Regions from separate parts of the Mesobacillus sp. AQ2 genome, predicted to be linked through region 2. Evidence: riboswitches for the same ligand, from Rfam matches in the RefSeq annotation. Region 2 holds a riboswitch; each other region holds the start of a gene.

Region 1 (8,210 bases), 1.5 Mb from region 2:
CATTTATCCACATTCAAATGATACATCTTAAGTATTAAAAGTAGCGTGAAAAAGTGTTTCAATATTTTGAAGTCTAACAGGATTCACGCACGCCCAACGTAAAAGCAGGAATAGACTGTCCCTTCAAGAAAATTAATTCTAAAAGGAACAGTCTTTCCGAATGTTACTTAATTTGCTGCATCAAGTTTTTTCTTATTGTTTTCATATACTTCCTGCTGATACTTTTCCACTTTTTCATAGCCGAAAGAATCACGTTTCTTCAGGAAGTCGTTGTAGAGTTTATCGAACTCTTTATCGGATTTAGCAAGCAGAAGCTTAGGAAGTGTTTTACCCCATTCTTGTGCGATCTTGCTTGCTGCGACACCTTCTGTGGAAGTTCCAGTTGGGCTGATGCCATCAAACTCTGCATAGCTGACTGTTTTTCCTTTTGTCCAGTCTTCCATTTGCTTGAATGGTTCAGAAGCTGGCGGTGCCCATGCGAGGCTCATGTTTGTATCCATAAGCATCCAGTACTTGAATGAAGCACCATACTGCTGGTCAAAAGCTGCGCGGTCCTTATTCAGCAGATCCAATACTTCCGGTTTGAATTCAGGCTTACCGTTTGCCATATCATATGTTTCGCCCTCTTTACCCATATAAAGGTCCATTTGTCCTTCTTCGCTGATCAGGTAAGTCAGGAATTGAATTGCTCTTTCTTTATCTTTTACATCTTTGGAAATCAGAGTCACTGTCCATCCTGAGATGCTGTCACCAGCCAAAGCAGGTGCGTCTCCATTTGAGTTAGCAGGTCCGTCTACTGCAATATATACGGAGTTAGGATCTTTAGCATACAATGCGTGTTGTTGTGCTGCAAGGTCACTTCGCTGATAAAGCATTGCGAAGTATCTGCCTTGTGAGATCTTTTCTTCCATTTGCGGACGCTTATCAATGAAGATGTCCTTAGCAAGAAGCCCTTTGTCATTTGCTTCTCTAAAAGTTTTTAACCATGCAAGATACTCTGGATCCTGGCTGCGGTCATAAACCTTTCCGTCTTTTTCCATCGGGATGTTAAGGAAGTTTTGCAAATAGCCTTCAAGGGAAGTGTTTCCTACATCCGTAAATTCATTTAAGCCGAAAGGAATCAGCGGTGCGCCGTTCACTTCAGGGAATTTTTCTTTGGCAGCTTCAAGCGCCTTCAAGAATCCTTCAGGCGTGCTCATATCAGGGCTGCCGATTGCTTCATACATATCTTTTCTTACAAGAAATGTCTGGTTTGATGGCTTAAGGTCTTTATATTTGTCAAAATCTTTTGGTGATGAAGAAGCATTTGGATAACCGTAAGTATTGCCATCTTCCTGCTTATACCATTCAATCTTTGCTCCATCTGCTACCTTAAAGAAATACGGATCATACTGGTCAGCAAGTTCATTCAATGGAAGGACAAGCTCGCCTTCGATCATCTTCTTGACAGCATCTTCCCACCAGCCGATCGTGATGAAATCAGGAAGCTTGCCTGATGCAATCATCGTGTTCATTTTCTCAGCTTCGTTGCCTGCTGGTGAAATGAAGTTGACAGAAACACCGGTTTTATCTGTTACATACTTTGAAACAACATCGTCGCCCCATTTATGTGCGAACCAGGAAAAGTTCACATACCAATCAAAAGTAATCGGTTCCTTGTTGGACTGCCATCCAGGTGCATCGGCTGTTGCTTTTGGTTTGTCTGTGTCCTTTTCATCGGAAGCGTTTTCATTTGCCTTGTTGGAACAACCTGAAAACAATGCCAAAACCAAAGATAGAACAAGCATTAGTGAAAAGCCTTTGGAAAGAAATTTTCTCCTCATTTTTTGACCCTCTCTCTTGTTTGTTTTTTGGGCCACATTATTCAATGTACACTGCTTTGAAAAAGCGGGAAAGGCTTTTTTCAAAAAAACGGCCTTTCCCAAGATCATAAGGGGTATCTTTCATGAATAAGCAGTACTCAATTAATAATGAAGCCTGGTATTATTTAAATTTCTTCTAAGAAGAAAAATTTAAATCATTGTTAATAGAATCAACCTTTTACTGATCCAATCAGCATTCCTTTTACAAAGTATTTCTGCAGGAATGGATAGACCAGCATGATCGGAAGCGTCGTTACAACCATTGTTGCCAGTTTGATTGACTGAGAGGTTACTGTCTTCGTTGCAATCGAGCCTGCTGCATTCGTCATCATTTGGTTAGAGCTGGACTCAGCTACAACCTTATATAAATAGGTCTGGATTGGCTGCAGGTCAGGGTTATTTACAAAGATGACTCCGGCAAAATAGTCATTCCACTGGTAGACACCCTGGAACAGTGCGATGGTAGCAATAACTGGCATTGACAGCGGGATGATTACTTTGATAAAAATCATAAAGTCATTTGCCCCATCTATTTTTGCTGCTTCCTCAAGAGAAGTTGGCAATTCCCTGAAGAAGGAAACAAAGATGATCAGATGGAAGAAGTTGAACATTGTCGGAATGATATACACCAGGAAGTTATCAAACAACCCAAGGTCTCTGATCAACAGGAAGTAGGGAATCAATCCGCCGCTGAAAAACATCGTGATGACACCAACCAGCATGTAAAAGTTCCTGCCGTAAAGGTCTCGTCTCGAAATAGCATAAGCAACCATCGCTGTAAAAGATACATGGGTGATTGTGCCGATAACCGTTTTGGCAATGGTCACACCAAATGATGTAACAATGCCAGGTGTTTCAAAAACCGCCTTATAGTTTGCAAAAGTGAACTCACGCGGCCACCAGTAGATTCCCCCCCGCATGGCATCGACACCATCATTCAGTGAGTTGACGAGAACATACCAGATTGGGTAGACCGTGATGCCGCAGATAAAGAGCATAATGAGAATGTTAACGTTGTCGAAGATATATTCGCTTGTTGTTCGCCGGTTCCGTTTAAAAAGCTTAAACACAACCTCACCCCCTTAGAATAAAGATGTTCCATTCAGTTTCTTCGTAATCTTGTTCGCAGACAGGAGCAGGATGAAGGCGATGATCGCTTTCAATAAACCAACTGCTGTTGCGTATGAGTAGCGGGCATTTTGCAGACCCATTTGATAGACGTAAATATCAATAACGTTACTGGCGCTCTCATTCAATGAGTTTCGCAAAATCAAGATCTGATCGAAGTTTGAATTCAGGACACCGCTTACAGCAAGAATGAACAAGATTGTGATGGTTGGGCGAATTGACGGCAATGTGACGTGCCACATTTTTTGGAACCGGTTTGCTCCATCAATTGTGGATGATTCGTATAGTTCCGGAGATACACCAGCAATAGCTGCCAGATAGATGATTGCTGACCATCCAAGTTCTTTCCAAATATCCGAGAGAATGACAATCCCCCAGAAGTTATCCGGCTCAGCCAGGAAATTCGTCCGTTCACTGATCAACCCTAAACCTAGCAAAATATCATTGATGACACCGATATCCGCCAGCCATGTAGTCAAGATGCCTCCAAGTACAACCCATGAAATAAAATGCGGCAAGTAAGAAATTGTCTGAACCGCTTTCTTTAGCTTCATAGATGTTAGTTCATTAAGCAAAAGAGCAAAAATGATTGGGAGCGGGAAACCGATAATCAATTTAATCAAGCTGATTCCCAGGGTATTTTTGAGGACAATCCAGAAATTCTCATCCTGCAGGAATTCCTTAAACTGCATCAATCCAACCCATGGTGCCTCCGAAATCGTCTTGATGATGCTATATTCCTTGAACGCGATGATCAGCCCATACATTGGGATATAGTTAAAGATGAACATCCATACTACACCCAGAAGCGCCATCGTCTGCAAATACTTTTGTGAAATGATTGTCTTTTTGATTTTTTGGTATTTTTCTTTTTTTGTTGCCTTTTCGATAATGGTGTCAGTAACTTGTTGTTCGACTGGCTGTTCTATCTTGACTTCCATTTCTTCACCACCTTGGCTGCTTTGTCTTTCTTGTATCTTCATCATAAAAAAAAGGGCTTACATTTATAAGCCATCGAATTTTGCTTATGGTACCAATTTTTTAGTTTTGGAAAAATCGGCCAAAATATTGATACCATCACATTGTTATCGTTTTCATTTTTTCGGGAGGCGAAGATTTTAAGTTGTCCTTAATATAAAAAAACTGTGCACCAGACTAATGGTTCAGTCCGGTGCACAGTTTTCTCAGCTTTTTATCCAGTTTTTATCCTAATGCCACGTCGAGGATCATCATGATGGCGAATCCAAACATGAGGCTTAATGATGCCAAATCGCTGTTGCCGTTTTCCTGGGATCCAGGGATTACTTCTTCGGCTACCACGAAAATCATCGCTCCGGCTGCAAAGCTTAGCGCATACGGCAGAAGTGGCTGGATGAACATGACAGCGGCTGCTCCAATCATTGCGGCAACTGGTTCGACCATGCCTGAAAACTGGCCGTACATGAAGCTTTTCTTTCTTGACATTCCTACTTGCCGAAGTGGCATCGATACTGCGACACCTTCCGGGAAGTTCTGGATACCGATTCCTATTGCAAGCGCAATCGCGCCCATAAGCGAAGCCGAAGGAAAGCCTGCAGCTGCAGCTCCGAAAGCCACTCCGACCGCGAGACCTTCGGGGATGTTGTGCAAGGTAATGGCCAAGACCATCAAAGTACTTCGTCTTTTCTTTTCGGGATGGATTCCCTCAGCTTTTTCCATTGATAAATTAGGATGTAAATGGGGCATCAATTTATCTACGACCATTAAGAACAACCCGCCTAAAAGAAAACCAGTCGCAGCAGGCATCCAGCTCGGCAGGCTTCCTCCCTCACCCATCTCAATCGCAGGAGCAAGTAGTGACCAGAAACTTGCAGCAATCATAACTCCTGCCGCGAGACCCATCATACTATCCAAAAACTTTTGGTTTGGATTTTTCGTTGTAAATACTAAAGCAGCGCCCAAAGCAGTCATTCCCCAGGTAAACAAAGTCCCAATCAGCGCCTGGACAACCGGATGGAAACCCATGAAAAAATCAAGCATCTTTTTTCCTCCTAAGACTTGCTCTGTAATCTAATGTAACTCATTTTAATGTATTATATGGATTATGAAGTGGTGAATATATCTTGTTCAGCATAAATCAGACGGCTAAGTTTGTTTTTTCAAGATTACTACATTCAATACGTAATTCCAATCCTATTTATTTTTATCTGAAGGCACTGAGCCAGATGAATGGATTTTCACGAAAAAAAGGGATACGCTAATAAAATAGTTCATACATGGAAGGGAATTAAATCATGATTGCAAAAACAGAAGAAGATTTTAACGGGTTAAAAGAAATTGGCATGATTGTCGGCATGATACGGGAGGAATTGGTGCAAAAGACAGTACCCGGAATAACCACAAAGGAACTCGACGAACTGGCAGGCGCCATGTTTGAAGAGAATGGAGCGATTTCTGCTCCGAAAGGCGAATACAATTTCCCAGGGTACACTTGCATCAGTGTGAATGAAGAAGTAGCCCACGGGATTCCAGGGAGCCGAGTCATTAAAGAAGGTGATATCGTTAATATCGATGTTTCCGGATCAAAAAATGGTTATTTTGCCGATACAGGAATCTCCTTTGTCGTTGGCCAAGGTGATCCGATTTTAACGAAGATATGCGAAACAGCTGTTGAGGCTTTTGAAGCAGGCTTGAAAAAGGCGAAACCCGGATCGAAGAAAAGCGGACTGGGCAAGGCGGTTATGGCGACTGCGCGGAAAAACGGACTTAATGTAATTAAAAACCTTACAGGACATGGAATCGGGCGGACCATCCATGAAGCTCCCGATCACATCTACAACTATAATGAGCCATGGGATGACGAGCTATTGAAAGAAGGAATGGTCATCGCTTTTGAGCCATTCATCTCCACTGGTGAGGAAGAAGTTTTCCAATACGAACATGATGAGTGGACTTATGTCACGGAAAGCAGCTTTGTTGCACAATGTGAACATACAATCATCCTCACTAAAAATGGACCTATCGTTATTACCAGATAAAATTCCACTTGAACCCCTTGCCGATGCAGGGGTTTTTGTATTTTTATCGGCTCTCTGCCATTTAATACTAAATTCCTATTTTTCGTGTTTCTAAAAAAATTCCCACAAAATGATTGACACATTATCTGTGACGCAGTAAAGTAATAAACAAGATTTACAACTCAATATTCGTTACTTCTTATCAAGAGAGGTTGAGGGACTGGCCCTATGACACCTCGGCAGCGGACTCCTATGGATGACTGTGCCAAATCCAGCAAGCGTGAGCTTGACAGATAAGAAGAGGCCGACTTTTTAATTCATGTCCTCTTCTTTCTGAAGGGGACTTTTTATTTTCCAATAATCCCCATCTACAAATTAATATCGAGACTTTCTTATCAAGAGAGGCGGAGGGACTGGCCCTATGAAGCCTCGGCAGCGGACTCACATTGAGGACTGTGCCAAATCCAGCAAGCAATAGCTTGGGAGATAAGAAGAGATCTTGTCCTGCATTCGTTGCGGCATGCCTCTTCCTGTTTCCTGGAAGAGGTTTTTTTATTATCTACAAAGGAGGAAGACTGTTGATTACATTTGAACAAGTGGAGAAAGTTTATGAAAGCCGCGGGAAAAAGGTACCGGCACTTAATGGAATTGATCTGGAAATCAAAGAAGGAGAGATATTTGGGGTCATTGGTTTTAGCGGAGCAGGAAAAAGTTCACTGATCCGCTGTGTGAATCTGTTGGAACGCCCGACATCCGGCCGGGTGATTGTCGATGGCTGCGACATGACTTCCCTTTCACTTAAAGAAGTCCGTGAGGTTAAAAGGAATATCGGGATGGTGTTCCAGCATTTCAATCTTTTGAACTCCAAGACCGTATTTGAAAATGTCGCAATGCCGCTTGTCCTCGGTAAGGTTCCGAAGGCGAAAATCAAAGAGCGGGTTTATCAGCTCCTCGACTTTGTAGGTCTCGCTGATAAGGCGGACAATTATCCGGACCAGCTTTCAGGCGGACAAAAACAGCGAATCGGCATTGCCCGTGCGCTGGCAACCCAGCCAAAGATCCTGCTTTGTGATGAAGCAACTTCGGCCCTGGATCCGCAGACTACAAGTTCGATTCTTCAGCTTTTGAAAAAAATCAACAAGGAGTACAACATCACGATATTAATCATTACCCACGAAATGTCTGTCATCAGGGAAATCTGTGACCGGGTGGCGGTCATCGAGGAAGGTAAAATCATTGAGGAAGGCTCAGTATTTGAAGTTTTTTCAGCTCCCAAAACAGTAACAGCCAGAAATTTTGTCAGCACCATCATGAATGACAATATTCCAGATTCCGTCCGCAGAATCATCAAAGGACATTCGGGGCTTCAAAAGGTATTTAGGATCAACTTCGTCGGTGAGTCAGCAGGCGAGCCGCTGCTGTCACAGCTGTCAAAGAATTTTGATATCCATGTCAATGTTCTGTTTGGAAATATCACCGAGCTTCAGGGAATTCCATTCGGCAACCTGATTGTCGAGTTCCAGGGAAGTGATAAAGAAATTTTAAGGGCTCTTAATTTTATCAATCAGCAAAAAGTCAACATAAAGGAAGTGACCGCACATGCTAGTTAATTCAGAACAAATCATCCAGGCATTAATTGAAACACTGCAAATGGTCGCGTTCTCCCTGCTGTTTTCGGCAGTCCTTGGAGTTCCCCTTGGAATTGCGCTTGTCGTGACGAGAAAAGGCCATTTGCTAGAAAATGCACCTGTCTTCAATGTACTTAACAGTGTCATCAACGTATTCCGATCAGTGCCATTCATCATCCTGCTGGTCGCAATCATTCCGCTGACCCGGCTGATTGTCGGCACATCAATTGGTACGGCCGCTGCCGTCGTCCCGCTTGTCTTTTATGCAGGACCGTATATTGCAAGATTGGTAGAGAATTCTTTGTTGGAAGTGGATCCAGGAGTTATCGAAGCCGCTGAATCAATGGGTGCCACTCCATGGCAGATTGTATTCAAATTCATTCTTCCAGAAGCTATGAGTTCACTCATTCTTGCTTTCACGATTGCAACGGTCGGATTGATCGGTGCATCGGCAATGGCCGGAGCAATCGGAGGAGGCGGCTTGGGCGACCTCGCGATTACATACGGATACCAGCGGTTTGATACCCAGACAATGTTCATCACCGTTGGTATTTTGATAGTCATGGTACAGGGGCTCCAATCCCTTGGAAATATTT
Region 2 (8,210 bases):
TGCCGGTGTGACGTAGTTTGGATCAAGGCGGTAAATCTTTTCAGCTACCCACTTAGAATAGAAGCGATAGCCAATCGCAAACACAATCATTCCGATTACAGCTAACCATAAAGAATTCATTCATGTAACCCTCCCTTTTTGTGAGTTGGTACTACAACTTAATAATAAAAATATATTAGTTGATTAGTCAATAAATTCTGACTTCTTTTTCCGGAAATATCCTCTGTTATATTCTAACGTTGTTTTTCTCCTGTTGATTATAGTGGAAAGCTTAAAGATTCCTCCGAAAATATAAACTCTTTTTTATCCTGCATGGGCAGGTTCGAGGATGCAAATTCAATGTTCTTCGAGCTTAGCTGGTCAGAGGAAACCTGGCAGGAGTAAACCCTCTTAGAAAGCTCAGGGCACGACCCCGAAAATTGGAACGCCTTGAACGAAAATCTCCTGTCTTGCCATTTTTTAAAATAGGAAGTTTCCTGTCAAAGCTTCAACACCTCCCCTAAAATTTTCCCAACATAATGGTTCGACATTTTTAGACTTAATTATTGTAATCTTCAGATAACTAGAGTATAACTATGATAATCTACTAATTTCTAGTAGCTAGAATTTGATTTTAGGAGGAGTTTATTTGAAGAAGAAAGTCGTTTCATTAAGTTTAACAGCAAGCTTGGCCTTGAGCGGATTGGTTGCAGCTTCGGGCTTTGCAGCACCTTCGGAAGATTCAGCATCCAAGAAGTTCACAAAGAGCCATGGAACACAAGAGTTTGTTGCAGGCAAACTTACAAACCCATCCGATAAAGCAGCTAAGGATGTTGTTCTTGGCTATTTGAAAGCTTCTAAAGGTAAATATAGCCTTAGTGCCAATGATAGTTTCATAGTCAAATCACAGGAAGCAGATCAGCTTGGCGGAGATGTAGTCCGCCTGCAGCAAGTATACAATGGTGTACCTGTTTGGGGAGCTAACCAGGCAGCAAGAGTGGATGAAGCTGGAGTCCTTCAAGTCTTCAGTGGTACTGTCAGCAAAGGATTGGGCGAAAAACTGGTAAAGGCTTCAAATAAGAAGTCACAGAGAGACGCCATCGCAACAGCCGAAAAAGATCTTGGCTTCAAACCAGATTACGAAGCAGCTCCATCTGCTGAATTGGTTGTTTATCCTGCAGAGGATCAGGCTGTGTATGCCTATCATGTAACATTGAACTTCCTCAGTCCGGAACCAGGCAATTACCAGTACTTTATCAATGCAGTAACAGGCGAAATTATCAATAAGTACAATGCGATTCATACTGCCGGCAAAACCAATCCATCTTTAACTGGTACAAATACCGTTGGATCTGGTGTCGGAGTACTGGGTGACCAGAAATCATTGAACACTCTACTTTCAAATGGTTCTTATTACCTGCAGGACAATACTCGTGGAAACGGCGTTTTCACATACGATGCTAAAAACCGTCAACTAACTCCTGGTACCCTTTGGGCCGATGCGGACAATAATTTGAATGCATCATATGATCGTGCAGCAGTGGATGCTCACTATTATGCAGGTCTGACATATGATTACTATAAAAACAAGTTTGGCCGGAATTCGTATGACAACAAAGGAGCAGCACTGAAATCCACAGTTCACTATGGCAGAAGTTACAACAATGCTTTCTGGAACGGACAGCAAATGGTTTACGGGGACGGTGATGGCACAACCTTCATCCCTCTTTCCGGAGGTCTTGATGTTGTGGCGCATGAATTGACTCACGCTGTGACAGATTTCAGTTCTGATCTGGTTTACCAGTACGAATCAGGCGCACTGAACGAAGCGATTTCCGATATCTTCGGCACACTCGCTGAATTCCATGACAACAGAAATCCTGATTTCGAAATCGGCGAGGACATCTACACACCTAACACGGCTGGTGACGCGCTGCGCTCAATGAGCGACCCAACTAAATACGGCGACCCTGATCACTATTCCAAGCGTTATACTGGAACTTCTGATAATGGCGGAGTCCACACAAACAGCGGAATTATCAACAAAGCAGCCTACCTTCTTAGCCAGGGCGGCACACATTACGGTGTGACGGTTTCAGGAGTCGGTACTGAAAAAATGGGTGCAATCTTCTATCGTGCAAACACAGTTTATTACACATCTTCAACAAACTTCAGCCAGGCACGTGCAGGAGCTGTACAAGCTGCTAAAGACCTTTATGGGTCAACTTCTCCAGAGGTCGATGCAGTCAATAAAGCTTTTGAAGCAGTAGGAATAAATTAATAGCTTGATATTCAGTCAGACTGGCTCTTGTTTTAAGAGAGCCAGTCTTTGTTATGTATCTCTTTTGAAATGCAGTTACTTTCCGATTGAGGTCAAAGCCGCATTGGTGCCCTCTTTTAAAGATATCCTGAACTTTTGGTCACCCATAACCACTTGTGGTGCTCATTTTTATAGAATTGCTGAATTTTAGGTTACCAATCCTCCCTGTTATCCCTCATAATCCTCCAATTAAGACAAAATCCTTTTTGTGATACAAGTCATAATCGATAAACGCTTTTGATGGTCATCATACCGCCGTGATTTTCCCCCAATTACTTCACCGCTTTAAATAAATGATTGACAATCTTCTATAACAGCGTTAATATTTAGAGAAATTTAATAATTCAATTTTATTTAATCTTATCGAGAGAAGCTGAGGGTCCTGGCCCTATGAAGCTTCAGCAACCTTCAACATTGTTGAAAAGGTGCTAATTCCAGCAAGTTTTTAAAAACTTGGCAGATAAGAAGTTGGCTGATATTTTAAAAGTCTTCTTCTTTAGAAGGCTTTTTTGTTTTTAATTTTTATTTTCGCAATTACGCTGGTAGTTTACTAGTTTAAATGCGAGGATTTAAAACAAACATTGCCTCCTGCCTCCTGCCGAAAAATTAAGGAGTGAGTATATTGGTGAAAATTGATACGAAGTTAGCACAGCTTGGCAATCGAAGTGAATCTGCAACTGGTGCAGTCAATCCTCCTATTTATTTAACAACAGCGTACCGTCACGAAGGGATCGGCCAGTCCAGCGGTTATGATTATGTTCGCACCGGCAACCCGACTCGCGAAATTTTGGAAAAGGCGATTGCCGATCTTGAAGAAGGTGACCGAGGATATGCCTGCAGCTCGGGAATGGCGGCAATTTGGACGATTCTTACGTTATTCCAGTCTGGAGATGAATGGATTGTCTCAAAAGATTTGTACGGAGGTACTTACAGACTACTTGAGCAGGGGTTCAAAAAGTGGGGATTACATAGTACGTATGCGGACATGTCGAATTTAAATGAAATCAAACAAGCCATCAACCAAAATACGAAGGCGCTGTTTGTGGAAACGCCGACAAATCCGTTGATGGAACTGGCTGATATCCAGGCCATTGCGGAGATTGCCAAAGAGAACGGGATACTGCTGATCGTGGATAATACCTTCTACACTCCCCTTCTCCAAAAGCCTTTGACTTCAGGCGCAGATATTGTGATCCACAGTGCCACGAAATATCTTGGCGGCCATAATGATGTGCTTGCAGGTTTGATTGTTGCGAGGGGTGAAAAAATTTGTGATTCCCTCTCCCTGCATCATAATGGGGGCGGAGCGGTGTTGAGCCCTTTCGATTCCTGGCTACTTCTGCGCGGCATGAAGACATTGTCATTAAGGATGGAGCGGCATGAGCGGAATGCCAGAGCACTGGTTGAATTCTTGGAGAATCATGATTCTGTAAAGGATGTCCTTTATCCAGGCAGAGGCGGAATGATTTCATTCCGAGTACAGTCTCCTGCCATCGTCAATCCATTTTTGAAAAATCTATCCACAATCACTTTTGCTGAGAGTCTTGGAGGCGTTGAAAGTTTCATTACCTACCCGGCTACTCAGACACATGCGGATATACCTGCAGAAGTCCGTGAAAAAACAGGTGTTTGTGATAGGCTCCTGCGATTCTCTGTTGGAATTGAGAATCACGAAGATTTAATTGATGATCTGGAAGCGGCTTTTAAAAAGGCATATGAGGAGGCTAAAGTTAAATGAGCCAACCATATACCTTCGAAACCCAGCTGCTGCATAATAGATATAAGGTGGATCCTGCAACTGGCGGAGTGAGTGTTCCAATCCAGCATGCTTCTACCTACCATCAGCCTTCGATTGATCACTTTGGAAAATATGATTACAGCCGCAGCCTCAACCCTACCAGGGAAGCACTCGAGGATATAATCGCTGAATTGGAGGGCGGTGTAAGAGGATTTGCCTTTTCATCAGGAATGGCTGCGATTTCAACTGCATTTATGCTGCTTTCGCAGGGAGATCATGTGGTCATCACCGAGGATGTTTATGGTGGTACATACAGAATGGTAACACAGGTTCTGAATCGTTTTGGAATTGAACATACGTTTGTGGACATGACAGACCTGGATGCCGTGGAACAGGCTGTCCGCCCTAACACTGCATTGCTGTATGCAGAAACACCTTCCAACCCGTTGTTAAAAATAACGGATATTCGTGCACTTAGCTCAATTGCCAAAAAGCACGGAGCATATACTTTTGTGGACAATACCTTCATGACTCCCTACCTGCAGCGGCCATTGGATTTAGGAGCCGATATCGTGCTTCATAGCGCCACAAAGTTTCTGTCCGGCCACAGTGATACCGTTGCTGGCCTGGCTGTTGTAAAGGATGAGCAATTGGCAAACAGGCTATATTCACTTCAGAACTCCTTCGGCGCGGTCCTCGGAGTCCAGGATGCCTGGCTGGTGATGAGAGGAATTAAGACATTATCTGTAAGAATGAACCAATCCCAGGACAGTGCTAGAAAGATTGCACAATTTCTAAAAGGCCAGCCTTTGATCAAAAATGTATTTTATCCTGGACTGGCAAGTCATTCACAGTCGGATCTTCAATCCCAGCAGGCGGGTGGTCCAGGAGCTGTCCTTTCATTTGAGTTTGGAAATGAAGGCCTCCTTCCTGGATTTATTGATTCCGTTAAGTTACCGGTTTTTGCAGTCAGCCTTGGGGCTGTAGAGTCTATCCTCTCTTATCCTGCAAAAATGTCACACGCAGCGATGCCGCCGGAGGAACGCAAGCTAAGAGGAATAGGTGATGGTCTTCTCAGGCTTTCAGTGGGGCTTGAAAACGCTGATGACTTGATTTCTGATTTCCAACAGGCTTTGTACGGATTAGAAACGGCAGCTGCATATAGGGAGGGATTATCATGAGTTTCCTGAAACGTATGGAAAATGAAATTTTGATAGCGGATGGTGCAATCGGTACCCTACTCCATTCCTACGGAGCAGGTACCTGTTTCGAAGAGTTGAATCTCTCTCAGCCAGAAGCGATTGTAAAAATCCATAAAGCCTATATGAACGCTGGAGCCGACCTGATCCAGACAAATACTTATGCTGCCAATTATATAAAACTCGAAAGATATGGACTTGAAGACCAGGTGAAGGAAATCAACAGCGCTGCCGTCCGGCTCGCGCGTCAGGCTGCTGGAAGCGAAGCATATGTCCTTGGCACGATGGGAGGCAATCGCGGAATCAGGCCCTCGGCCATCCCCATCGAAGAGATCAGGAGAAGCTTCAGGGAGCAGCTCTATTGCCTGCTTCTTGAAGGCGTGGACGGACTGTTGCTTGAAACTTTTTACGATATGGAAGAAATCGAGACAGTACTTGAAATTGCCAGAAAGGAAACAGATTTGCCGATCATTGCCCAGGTGTCTCTCCAGGAAATTGGCATCATGCAAGACCAGACCCCTCTTCAGGAAGTTTTCGATAGACTGGAGGAGCTAGGTGCCGATATTGTCGGGCTTAATTGCAGATTAGGTCCCCACCATATGATTTCAAGCCTTGAACAAATTGAGCTTCCGGCAAAAGCGTTCTTATCTGCGTATCCAAATGCTGGTTTGCCAGCTTACACAGATGGAAAATTCCATTATGAGGGAGACCCAGAATATTTCAGGAAATCCGCCCGCAGCTTCCGTGATCAGGGCGTCAGGTTAATTGGCGGCTGTTGCGGAACCACCCCTCAACATATTGAAGCATTAGCTGATGAGTTAAAAGGATTACAGCCAATAACGGATAAGCAAATAGCCGCGAAAAAAACCAGAGTTTTGGTCGCTCCAGTAGATGTTAAAAGGCCAGAAGCTCCACTTCATGATTTAGTAAAAGAACGTCCTTCTGTGATTGTCGAGCTGGATTCTCCGCGGAAACTTGATACGACCCGCTTTTTTGAAGGTGCGAAAGCTTTAAAAGAAACAGGAATCGATGCCCTGACACTGGCGGATAATTCACTTGCATCACCAAGAATTTCAAATGCCGCTATCGGCCATCTGGTAAAAGAAAAGATAGGAATGCGGCCGCTCGTGCACCTGACTTGCCGTGATCGAAACATTATAGGGCTGCAGTCGCATTTAATGGGGCTGCATACCCTTGGCCTTCATGATGTCTTGGCGGTTACCGGAGACCCCGCCCGTGTGGGTGATTTTCCCGGAGCCTCTTCTGTTTTTGATGTTTCTTCCTTTGAATTAATAGAGATGATCAAACAGTTCAATTCAGGACTCTCCTACTCTGGTAAAGATTTAGGCCAAAAAGGCGCCTTTTCCATCGGTGCTGCCTTCAATCCAAATGTGCGTTCCATTGATAAGGCTGTCTTGAGGATGGAAAAGAAAATCAAAGCCGGTGCAGATTATTTTATTACCCAGCCGGTCTACTCAGAAAAGATGCTTTTGGCAGTCCATGAAGCCACAAGGCATTTGGATACACCGGTCTATATTGGACTGATGCCGCTTACGAGCAGCAGGAATGCAGAATTTCTCCATAATGAGGTTCCTGGCATCAAGATTTCACAGGAAATACTCGAAACGATGGCGAAATTCAATAATGAACCCCTTCAATCCAAGAAAGAAGGCATTGCTATCACGAAGGGTTTGATTGAGGCTGCAGCTGAACTATTCAACGGAATCTATTTAATCACCCCTTTCATGAACTATGAAATGACTGTCGAATTATCTGGATATGCCAATGAATACAGCAGCCTTCTAAAGAGGAGGAAACAAAATGTCAACCTTGTTAATTGAGCAGATGAAACAAAAAATCCTCATCATGGATGGTGCAATGGGAACGATGCTCCAGCAGGCTGATCTTTCCGCAGATGATTTTGGCGGTGAAGAATTCGAAGGCTGTAATGAAATCCTGAATCTTTCTGCACCCGAAGTGATTGAACATATACATCGTGAATATTTCGCTGCCGGTGCAGATATCGTAGAAACCAATACATTCGGTGCCACCAGTCTGGTCCTTGACGAATACGGTTTAGGCCATAAAGCTTATGAAATCAACAAGAAAGCAGCACTGATTGCCAGGGCCGCCGCAGATGAGGCATCTAAACCTTCCCAGCCCCGATTTGTGGCTGGTTCGATGGGACCGACAACGAAAACATTGAGTGTTACCGGCGGTTCTACTTTCGAAGAAATGTCGAAAGCATACGAAGAACAGGCTCTCGGGCTGATCGATGGCAAGGTGGACATGCTGCTTCTTGAGACCAGCCAGGATTTGCTTAACGTCAAAGCAGCCTATAGCGGAATCAAGCAGGCTTTCGAACAGAGCGGCAAAGAACTTCCAATCATGATTTCTGCCACTATCGAACCGATGGGAACTACACTTGCCGGCCAATCGATTGAAGCATTCTATATTTCGGTTCAGCACATGAATCCAATTGCCATAGGGCTGAACTGTGCAACAGGTCCTGAATTCATGCAAGAGCACCTTCGCTCTCTGTCCTCCCTCTCCCAGTCAGCAGTCAGCTGTTATCCCAATGCAGGACTGCCGGATGAAGAAGGTCAATATCATGAAACACCTGATACCCTTGCACAGAAACTATCCGACTTTGCCACACAAGGCTGGCTGAATATTGTCGGTGGCTGCTGCGGTACCACTCCGGCCCATATAAAGGCGATCTCGGAAAAAATGAAAGAACGTGAGCCAAGGCAGACAGAAGCAAACCAGCTTCACATGGTATCTGGAATCGAACCGTTCATCTATGATGATCCAACATTAAGACCAATCATGGTTGGTGAACGGACAAATGTTATCGGTTCGCGGAAATTCAAGCGCTTGATTTCCGAGGGGAAAATAGAAGAAGCAGCCGAAATTGCAAGAGCGCAGGTTAAAAACGGAGCCCATGTCATCGACATTTGCCTGGCGGACCCTG
Region 3 (8,210 bases), 1.7 Mb from region 2:
ACTTACTGAGCCAGGTTCAGGATCAGATGCATTGGGTGCAAAGACAACAGCTAAACTGAATGCTGAAGGCACTCACTACGTCCTTAATGGAGAAAAGCAATGGATTACTAACGCTGGTTTTGCAGATGTATTCGTTGTTTATGCAAAGATCGACGGCGAACAATTCACAGCTTTCATCGTTGAAAGAGAATACCCAGGCGTATCAGTAGGCGCAGAAGAAAAGAAAATGGGCATCAAGAGCTCTTCAACACGTACATTGATTCTTGAAGATGCTCAAGTACCTGTGGAAAACCTTCTTGGTGAAGCAGGAAAAGGCCATCTTATCGCCTTCAATATCCTGAACATCGGCCGTTATAAGTTGGGAGTAGGCGCAACTGGCGGTGCCAAGCAGGCATTCGGTCTGACTGTAAAATATGCGAACCAGCGCCAGCAGTTCAAGACACCTATTTCCCAGTTCAACCTTACAAAAGAAAAGCTTGCAACAATGGCTTCCAAAATCTATGCAACAGAAAGCTCTGTATATCGTACAGTAGGCTTGTTCGAGGAAAGAATGAACCAGCTGTCAGAAGAAGAAATCAACAACGGCAAAGCCGTTGCAGATTCAATTGCTGAGTATGCAATTGAGTGTTCAATGAATAAAGTGTTCGCAACCGAGACACTTGATTATGTAGTTGATGAAGGCGTCCAGATCCACGGTGGATACGGCTTCATGCAAGAGTATGAAATCGAAAGAGCTTACCGTGATTCAAGGATCAACCGTATTTTTGAAGGAACAAATGAAATCAACCGCCTTCTTGTACCGGGAACCTTCCTGCGTAAGGCAATGAAAGGCGAGCTTCCATTATTGCAAAAAGCTCAGCAGCTTCAGGAAGAACTGATGATGCTTATGCCTGAAGAGCCAGGCGATGAGCCACTGGCACAGGAAAAATATCTTGTGAAGAACGCCAAGAAAATTGGCTTGCTTGCAGCTGGATTGGCTGCACAGAAGTTCGGAAAAGCTTTGGAAAAAGAACAGGAAATCCTCGTCAATATCGCAGATATCATTTCAAATGCGTATTCAATGGAATCTGCTGTTCTTCGTACAGAAAAGGCAATCGCAAAAGATGGAGTAGAGAAGAGCAAGCAAAAGCTTCTTTACACTCAAATCTTCTGCCAGGAAGCATTCAATGAAATCGAGCGTGACGCTAAGGAAACGCTTGTGGCTACAGAAGAAGGCGACGCACTTCGCATGCTGACTTCCGCATTGCGCAAGTTCACAAGACACACTCCAATCAACGTTATCGCGAAGAAGCGTGAAGCAGCTGAAAAGCTAATCGATGCAGAACGCTTTATCGTTTAAAAACTATTTACCGAACACTCCTCTCCATCCAGGGAGGAGTGTTTTTGCTAATCTTTTTAAAATGGCAGGATTTTTGCAAACATTGTTGAATTTAATAAAAGGATGTTAAAATTAAAGGGTTGATCAGGCACTGAATGATAGTATTTCACTTCAATAATATGTTACTATCCGTTTAGAGGGTTTAATCTATGGGATACTAGCAAAGGGTGGTGAAATCATGGAAAAAACGTTTTATTGGTACCCTAAATGTGGTACGTGCAGGAATGCGAAGAAATGGCTCGACCAGCATGAAGTTGCCTATAACGAAGTACATATTGTTGAAAATCCGCCAACCCAGTCACAGCTGGAAGAAATGCTTGAGAAAAGCGGCCTCGAGATCAAGAAGTTTTTTAACACGAGCGGTCAAAAGTATCGTGAGCTTGGATTGAAAGACAAAATCAAGACGGCATCCAGAAATGAATTGCTGGAACTGCTGGCATCTGATGGTATGCTCATCAAACGCCCGCTGATGACAGATGGCGAAAAAGTGACCGTAGGTTTCAAAGAAGATGAGTATGAAAAAGCATGGCTGTAATTTTGGTCCCATCGATATTAATCGATAGAGATATACAATTGGAGGGATAGTCAATGAATACACCAAAAGATTTACGTTATTCTGCAGAACACGAATGGGTAAAAGTTGAAGGAGAAAAGGTTCGCGTGGGCATTACTGATTTCGCTCAATCCGAGCTTGGTGACATCGTTTTCGTCGAACTTCCAGAAGTGGGAGACGAAATCACTTTGGACCAGCCTTTCGGAAGCGTTGAATCAGTTAAGACCGTATCTGAGCTATATGCACCAGTGAGCGGCAAGGTTGTTGAAATCAACGAAGAACTGAACGACAGCCCTGAATTCGTTAACGAATCTCCTTATGAAAAAGCATGGATGATTACAGTTGAACTCACAGACAGCAGTGAAGTAGAAAAGCTTATGACACCAGAACAATACGAAGAAATGATCAAAGAATAAGATTTGCCGACGCCTTGAACCTTCAAGGCGTTTTTCATTTCCCCCATGTAAATCTCCTTCATTTTTCCATCACTTCATTCCAGCAGTTTGGACAAACTAATGTTAATGATTATATAAAAAGGGTGAAATTCATGGCTTTGAACCAGCAAAAAATCGATATCACAGACAGGGTAACAGGAAAACTGGAAAATGGTCAGATCCAACTTTACCTTGAAAAAGAACCTATTGGGAACATCGAGCTTCCTGAAGGGATCCAGATGAAACTTGAGCATCATTATGAAGCAGAACAGAATAAGATTTACCAGCATGTATCAGTACCGGACCAATCTGAGCAACGGTATACTGACTGTGATGAAGGCGGCTGGTGCTAAAAAATGAACAGCGGCCAGCCTGGCCGCTGTTTTTAGTTGGCTTCCGGGTATAAAATTCCTTTTACTCCCTGATAAAGTTAATATTGGACTAAATCTTTGCAATCTCCCAAAAAAACAGTAACAATAGAAAGATACAAGTAAACAGCACAATTTATTTAATAATGTTTATAATGTTGTAAAGTAATTATTTTCTGGTGCATAGGTGGTTATGGCGATGGACGAAAATCACAAGGTGATCATAGTAGAAGGTTCGTCAGACAAAAAGAAAGTACAGACCGTGCTGAAGGAGCCAGTGGAAATTATCTGCACGAATGGGACAATTGGCGTTTCAAAGCTTGATGAGCTGATTGACTCGCTTTTTGATAAAGATGTCTATATCCTCGTAGATGCAGACGCATCAGGCGAAAAGCTGAGGAAGCAATTTAAAAGGGAATTTCCTGAGGCGAACCATCTGTACATTGACAGGATGTACCGGGAAGTGGCAACCGCACCTGAAAATCACCTTGCTACTGTTTTAATCGGAGCAAATATTGATGTTCATGCAGAGTACTTAGAAAAAGGATGACTTTAATGGAAGACTGGACCAGGACGGACATGGAAACATTCCTCGCAGAAAAACAAACGGGTTACCTATACTTTTATACACCAATGTGCGGAACCTGTCAGGTAGCAAGCAAAATGCTGACAGTGATTGAACAACTCCTGCCTGACCTCCCATCGGGGAAAGCCGATTTGAATTTCCTGCCTGAAATGGCAGGACGATTTGAAATAGAAAGTGTACCATGTCTGATTGTATTAGAAAATGGGGAGGTACAGGAGAAAATCTATGCTTTTCAATCAGTTCCGTATCTCTTTGAAAAATTGAAAGAGTTGAAAGGGTAAATATAAACGGCTTGGCCGTTTTTTTTTTGCGCTAATCAGGTTTTGGCCGAAGATAAAGGCTCTAACACCCAATCCCCAGTTCCGAATTATATGGTCTCCTAAGCGGCGAAAGGCAACACTGAAAAATATTTACATTTCATGCCAAACGGTTTATATTTAGATTATCGAAATAACCGAGGGGCGAAATAAAAAAATGGCTCTTTATCAAGAGTGGGCAGACCAAATCAAAAGTTATAATCGCAATATAAAATTGACCTTCCTGGCAAACATCCTCACCCAAATCGGTCTAGGGATCTTTATGGTGATTTATAATTTTTACATACGAGAGCTGGGATTCAATGAACTGGTAAACGGGAAAGTGATTTCAATGACGTTTCTTTCCACGGCACTGGTACTCATTCCGGCAGGCGTTATGAGCGACAGGGCTAGCCGGAAAAAGCTGATGCTGTTTGGAGCATTCTCGACTGGAATCATTTTATTTACACGGAGTATGGTTGAGAGTCAGGAACTACTGATATTGTTTTCATTTGGTACTGGTCTTGCGTCCGCTTTTATCCAGGTTTCCATCATTCCGTGGCTGGCAGAAAACTCCCAACCTGAACAGCGCGTGCATATCTTCAGCATACATTTTGCAGCGATGACAGCAGCCAATGTTGTCGGAAGCCTTTTGGGCGGAATCCTTACAGATGTGTTTTCTTTATTCCTCCCTGAACTGGAGAGTATCCGTTTCACATTGGTCGCTGGTTCAGCACTGTTTCTGGCCGCACTTCTTCCTATTTTCCGACTTAAGGAAGTACGGATAGAAAACCAGACAGACAGAAAGTTCATGGATTTTAAAAGAGGAATCCCTCATAAAGCGAGCCTTAAAATCATCATTCTATTTGCGGTCGCACAGTTGATGATCGGCTTCGGTGCTGGACTGGTCATCCCTTACTTGAATCTTTATTTTGCTGATCGGTTCATGGCATCAAATTCACTGATTGGCCTGGTCATTTCACTTGGACAGGGAGCAACTGCAGCAGCCATGATCATTGGTCCGATGGTTGTGCGCAGGCTTGGGGAAGTGAAAGCAATCGTTGTCCTGCAAATGCTCTCCCTCCCGTTTTTGCTGCTTACTGCTTACACTCAGCATTTCTGGCTTGCTGCCCTTGGCTTTTTATTTCGACAAGCCCTCATGAACGCAGGGAATCCAATTCAAATGTCGCTAATGATGTCGAAGGTTGATGATTCGATGAAAGGATTGGCCAACTCTGTGAATCAAATGGTATTTAACCTTGGATGGGCGATTATGGGACCGGTTTCGACGGGAATCGTTTTGAAATATGGCTCCTATTGGGGATATGCGGCGGTTTTCACCATCACAGCAGGTATTTATTTAGTAGGATCAACTTACTTCTTCTTTGTCTTCAAGGCGATGGACAAAACAAAATCCGCCATCTCAGCCACCAAGACCGCTTGATTACTGTATTTCTTTGGATATATTTCTCGGGAAATGAAAGACAATGGCGAAATATCATTCGTTATTGTCTTTTTTCTATGTTTGTATGTTGTTAACCGCTTATTAACGAAGTATTTGTCGAAGGATTCCAACAGGTTTTTTCCTTACGAAAAAGAATTATGTATGTGAGGGAGTTGAGCGGCATGCGGGAATCTATTGAACTTTTTGCGAATGAAGTTGGCGGTAAGGCTCATATACTGCAATTGATCAAAAAGCTGGATCTTTGTTTGAAATTAGAGTCAGAAAAGGAAGAAGTATACCTTGTATTCAAAGGGGGACGAGTGGAACTCCTAACAAGCAATCTCAATTCTCAATTCCAGATTACAATCAAAGGAAGTGAAGCCAGCATTGCCGGGCTGTTGAAAGGAGAATTCAAACTGAGGCAAGGCCTCAGATGGGGATATTATACCGTAGAAGACGGCCCGTTCAGAGATTTGTTGGTCCTTGAGTCCATTTTCTACCTTGCAAGACCGCTTTCCGCTTGATTTATTCAGAAAAATCGTAATATATTGACTTTAAATGCATGGAAATGATATTATCACTTTAACGCAATAAAAACGAACTGAATATTCTTATCCAGAGAGGCGGAGGGACTGGCCCGATGAAGCCCGGCAACCGGTTATTAAACACGGTGCTAATTCCTGCAGAGTGTAGACTCTGAAAAGATAAGGAGAGATGATAAATGGCCCTCTTCTTAGGAAGTGGGTTTTTTGTATCACCTTTCCATTTTATTTTTATGATAGGAGAGATGGAGATGGCAAATGAGCAAAAAAACTACAGAATCGAAACAATCGGTGTCCACGGAGGACAATCACCAGACCCGGTGACTGGGGCAAGGGCTGTGCCAATTTACTCAAGCAATGCATTCCAATTTGAAAACACGGATCATGCAGCCGATTTGTTCGCACTCAAGGAACCTGGTTACATTTACTCGCGAATCCACAACCCAACCGTGACAGCCCTGGAAGAAAAAGTCGCCCTGCTTGAAGGAGGAGTAGGTGCTCTTGCCTTATCAAGCGGGATGTCGGCAATCACGATGGCGATTCTGAATATTGCCCATGCAGGGGATGAAATCGTTGCAGCCTCTAATCTGTACGGAGGGACGTATAATTTATTTGCTGTAACCTTGCCGAAATATGGAATTAATGTCCACCTTGTGGATCCTGAAGACCCGGAGAATTTCAGGAAGGCGATCACACCAAAAACGAAGGCGGTTTATGCGGAAACAATCGGAAATCCAAGTCTCAGGGTCTTGGACATTGAAGCAGTTGCCGATGTTGCCCATGAAGCTGGGATTCCGTTGATCATTGATAACACATTTGCCACTCCATATCTATGCCGGCCGATTGAACACGGCGCAGACATCGTAATACACTCGGCTACCAAGTGGCTTTTAGGCAACGGCACAGTCATGGGCGGAATCATTGTGGATGGAGGCAAGTTTGATTGGAGATCCCCGAAGTTCCCTGGTTTCAATGAGCCAGACTCCAGTTACCATGACATTGTTTATAGTGAAGCGATAGGGGCTGCAGCCTATATAGTAAAGGCCAGGGTTCAGCTGCTTCGCGACCTTGGTCCGGCCATCAGCCCGCAGAGTGCTTTCCAATTCAATCTTGGAATCGAAACATTGCATGTACGCATGAAAGAGCATGTAGTCAATACGATTAAAATAGTAGACTACCTGGAAACACATCCTGCTGTTACCTGGGTCACCTACCCTGGGCATGACTCTCACCCGGATAAGCAATTGGCAGATCGATACCTTCCAAAAGGTGCAGGGTCAGTTGTAGTATTTGGCATCGAGGGAGGCAGGGAAGCTGGAGCAAAACTGATTAACTCATTGACGCTTTGGTCCCATGTTGCGAATGTCGGCGACGCGAAGAGCCTGGTCATCCACCCTGCAAGCACCACCCATCAGCAGCTTGATTCAGAAGGGCTTAAGGCAGCGGGGGTTCCAGAAGATTTACTCCGTCTTTCTGTCGGTATTGAAAACGTTGATGACATCATCGAAGACCTGGAGCAGGCAATTGAAAAAGCTACTGGAGTACCAGGGGTCACGGCAAGAACCTAATATCCAGTACCTTCCAAAAGGTATTTGAAAATAATTTTATTGACACCCATTTTTGTTCCGTGCTACAATCACATTCGTAACTAAAAACCGATTTTAAAATTTAATAGCGTACTCTTATCAAGAGAGGTGGAGGGAAGTGCCCGATGAAACCCGGCAACCGTCAGTAAGCTTGCTTATCTGAAACGGTGCCAATTCACTCAAAGCTGATGGCTTTGGCAGATGAGAGAAAGGATACAGCCAATTATTATGCCTTTCTGCTTATTTGCAGAAAGGCTTTTTTAATGCCAGAATCGACCATGTTCAGTTCTAACGTGAGTTTTACAAGAGCATATTATTCCAGGAAGGTGCATCCATTTTACCTGAAGTTTGAATTTTTACCGGCAGGGAATGGGAAACTAGATTGATAACCTTCTGATTAGGATGGAAATTAAACGGTTTTTTGAGTTAAGAATATGGTTGTTGCAAAAGAGGGGGAGTCAATTGATCACGATAAAAAAAGCCAGAAAGATTTATCCTTCAAAAAAAGGCGAAGTCAAAGCGGTAGATGATGTCAACCTTGAAGTGAAAGAAGGCGAAATCTTTGGCGTCATTGGATATAGCGGCGCAGGTAAAAGTACATTGATCCGCATGTTGAATGGTCTTGAAATCCCAACTTCAGGTTCTGTCGTTGTGGCAGGCAGGGAAGTTTCAAGGATCAAGGGTGCGGAATTAAGGAAAGCAAGACAGGAAATCAGCATGATTTTCCAGCATTTCAACCTACTCTGGTCAAGGACGGTTGCCGATAACATAGCCTTCCCTCTTGAGATCGCAGGAGTGCCGAAATCAGAGAGGGACAAGAGGGTAAAAGAATTGATCACGCTTGTCGGTCTTGAGGGACGCGGCGATGCTTATCCCTCACAATTAAGCGGCGGGCAGAAGCAGAGAGTCGGTATCGCCAGGGCACTGGCGAATAATCCAAAAGTTCTTCTCGGTGATGAAGCGACGTCAGCGCTTGATCCGCAAACGACCGACCAGATCCTGGATCTTCTCGTTGATATCAAT

Evidence for each region. Region 2 has a riboswitch for S-adenosylmethionine ahead of QNH36_RS12370 (methionine biosynthesis PLP-dependent protein). Riboswitches for the same ligand answer to the same signal wherever they lie in the genome.
Region 1: linked by a shared signal. The riboswitch ahead of QNH36_RS19770 (methionine ABC transporter ATP-binding protein) and the one ahead of QNH36_RS12370 (methionine biosynthesis PLP-dependent protein) in region 2 are both predicted to bind S-adenosylmethionine.
Region 3: linked by a shared signal. The riboswitch ahead of QNH36_RS20825 (O-acetylhomoserine aminocarboxypropyltransferase/cysteine synthase family protein) and the one ahead of QNH36_RS12370 (methionine biosynthesis PLP-dependent protein) in region 2 are both predicted to bind S-adenosylmethionine.

The regions. Positions count from the first base shown of each region.
Region 1 is NZ_CP126080.1:3,926,256-3,934,465, forward strand. It holds gene QNH36_RS19745 (type 2 periplasmic-binding domain-containing protein) at 168-1,823, opposite strand; gene QNH36_RS19750 (carbohydrate ABC transporter permease) at 2,033-2,860, opposite strand; gene QNH36_RS19755 (ABC transporter permease) at 2,945-3,931, opposite strand; gene QNH36_RS19760 (ZIP family metal transporter) at 4,194-5,009, opposite strand; gene map (type I methionyl aminopeptidase) at 5,264-6,007, shown strand; SAM riboswitch class I at 6,183-6,286, shown strand; SAM riboswitch class I at 6,376-6,479, shown strand; gene QNH36_RS19770 (methionine ABC transporter ATP-binding protein) at 6,565-7,596, shown strand; gene QNH36_RS19775 (methionine ABC transporter permease) at 7,586-8,210, shown strand, end outside.
Region 2 is NZ_CP126080.1:2,459,954-2,468,163, reverse strand. It holds gene QNH36_RS12380 (carbon starvation CstA family protein) at 1-120, opposite strand, end outside; gene QNH36_RS12375 (M4 family metallopeptidase) at 629-2,260, shown strand; SAM riboswitch class I at 2,657-2,766, shown strand; gene QNH36_RS12370 (methionine biosynthesis PLP-dependent protein) at 2,922-4,037, shown strand; gene metC (cystathionine beta-lyase) at 4,034-5,218, shown strand; gene QNH36_RS12360 (bifunctional homocysteine S-methyltransferase/methylenetetrahydrofolate reductase) at 5,215-7,077, shown strand; gene metH (methionine synthase) at 7,058-8,210, shown strand, end outside.
Region 3 is NZ_CP126080.1:4,129,085-4,137,294, reverse strand. It holds gene QNH36_RS20865 (acyl-CoA dehydrogenase FadE) at 1-1,339, shown strand, start outside; gene QNH36_RS20860 (arsenate reductase family protein) at 1,557-1,913, shown strand; gene gcvH (glycine cleavage system protein GcvH) at 1,967-2,347, shown strand; gene QNH36_RS20850 (YusG family protein) at 2,479-2,718, shown strand; gene QNH36_RS20845 (toprim domain-containing protein) at 2,927-3,283, shown strand; gene QNH36_RS20840 (thioredoxin family protein) at 3,289-3,600, shown strand; gene QNH36_RS20835 (MFS transporter) at 3,794-5,059, shown strand; gene QNH36_RS20830 (hypothetical protein) at 5,242-5,583, shown strand; SAM riboswitch class I at 5,668-5,770, shown strand; gene QNH36_RS20825 (O-acetylhomoserine aminocarboxypropyltransferase/cysteine synthase family protein) at 5,853-7,169, shown strand; SAM riboswitch class I at 7,281-7,395, shown strand; gene QNH36_RS20820 (methionine ABC transporter ATP-binding protein) at 7,650-8,210, shown strand, end outside.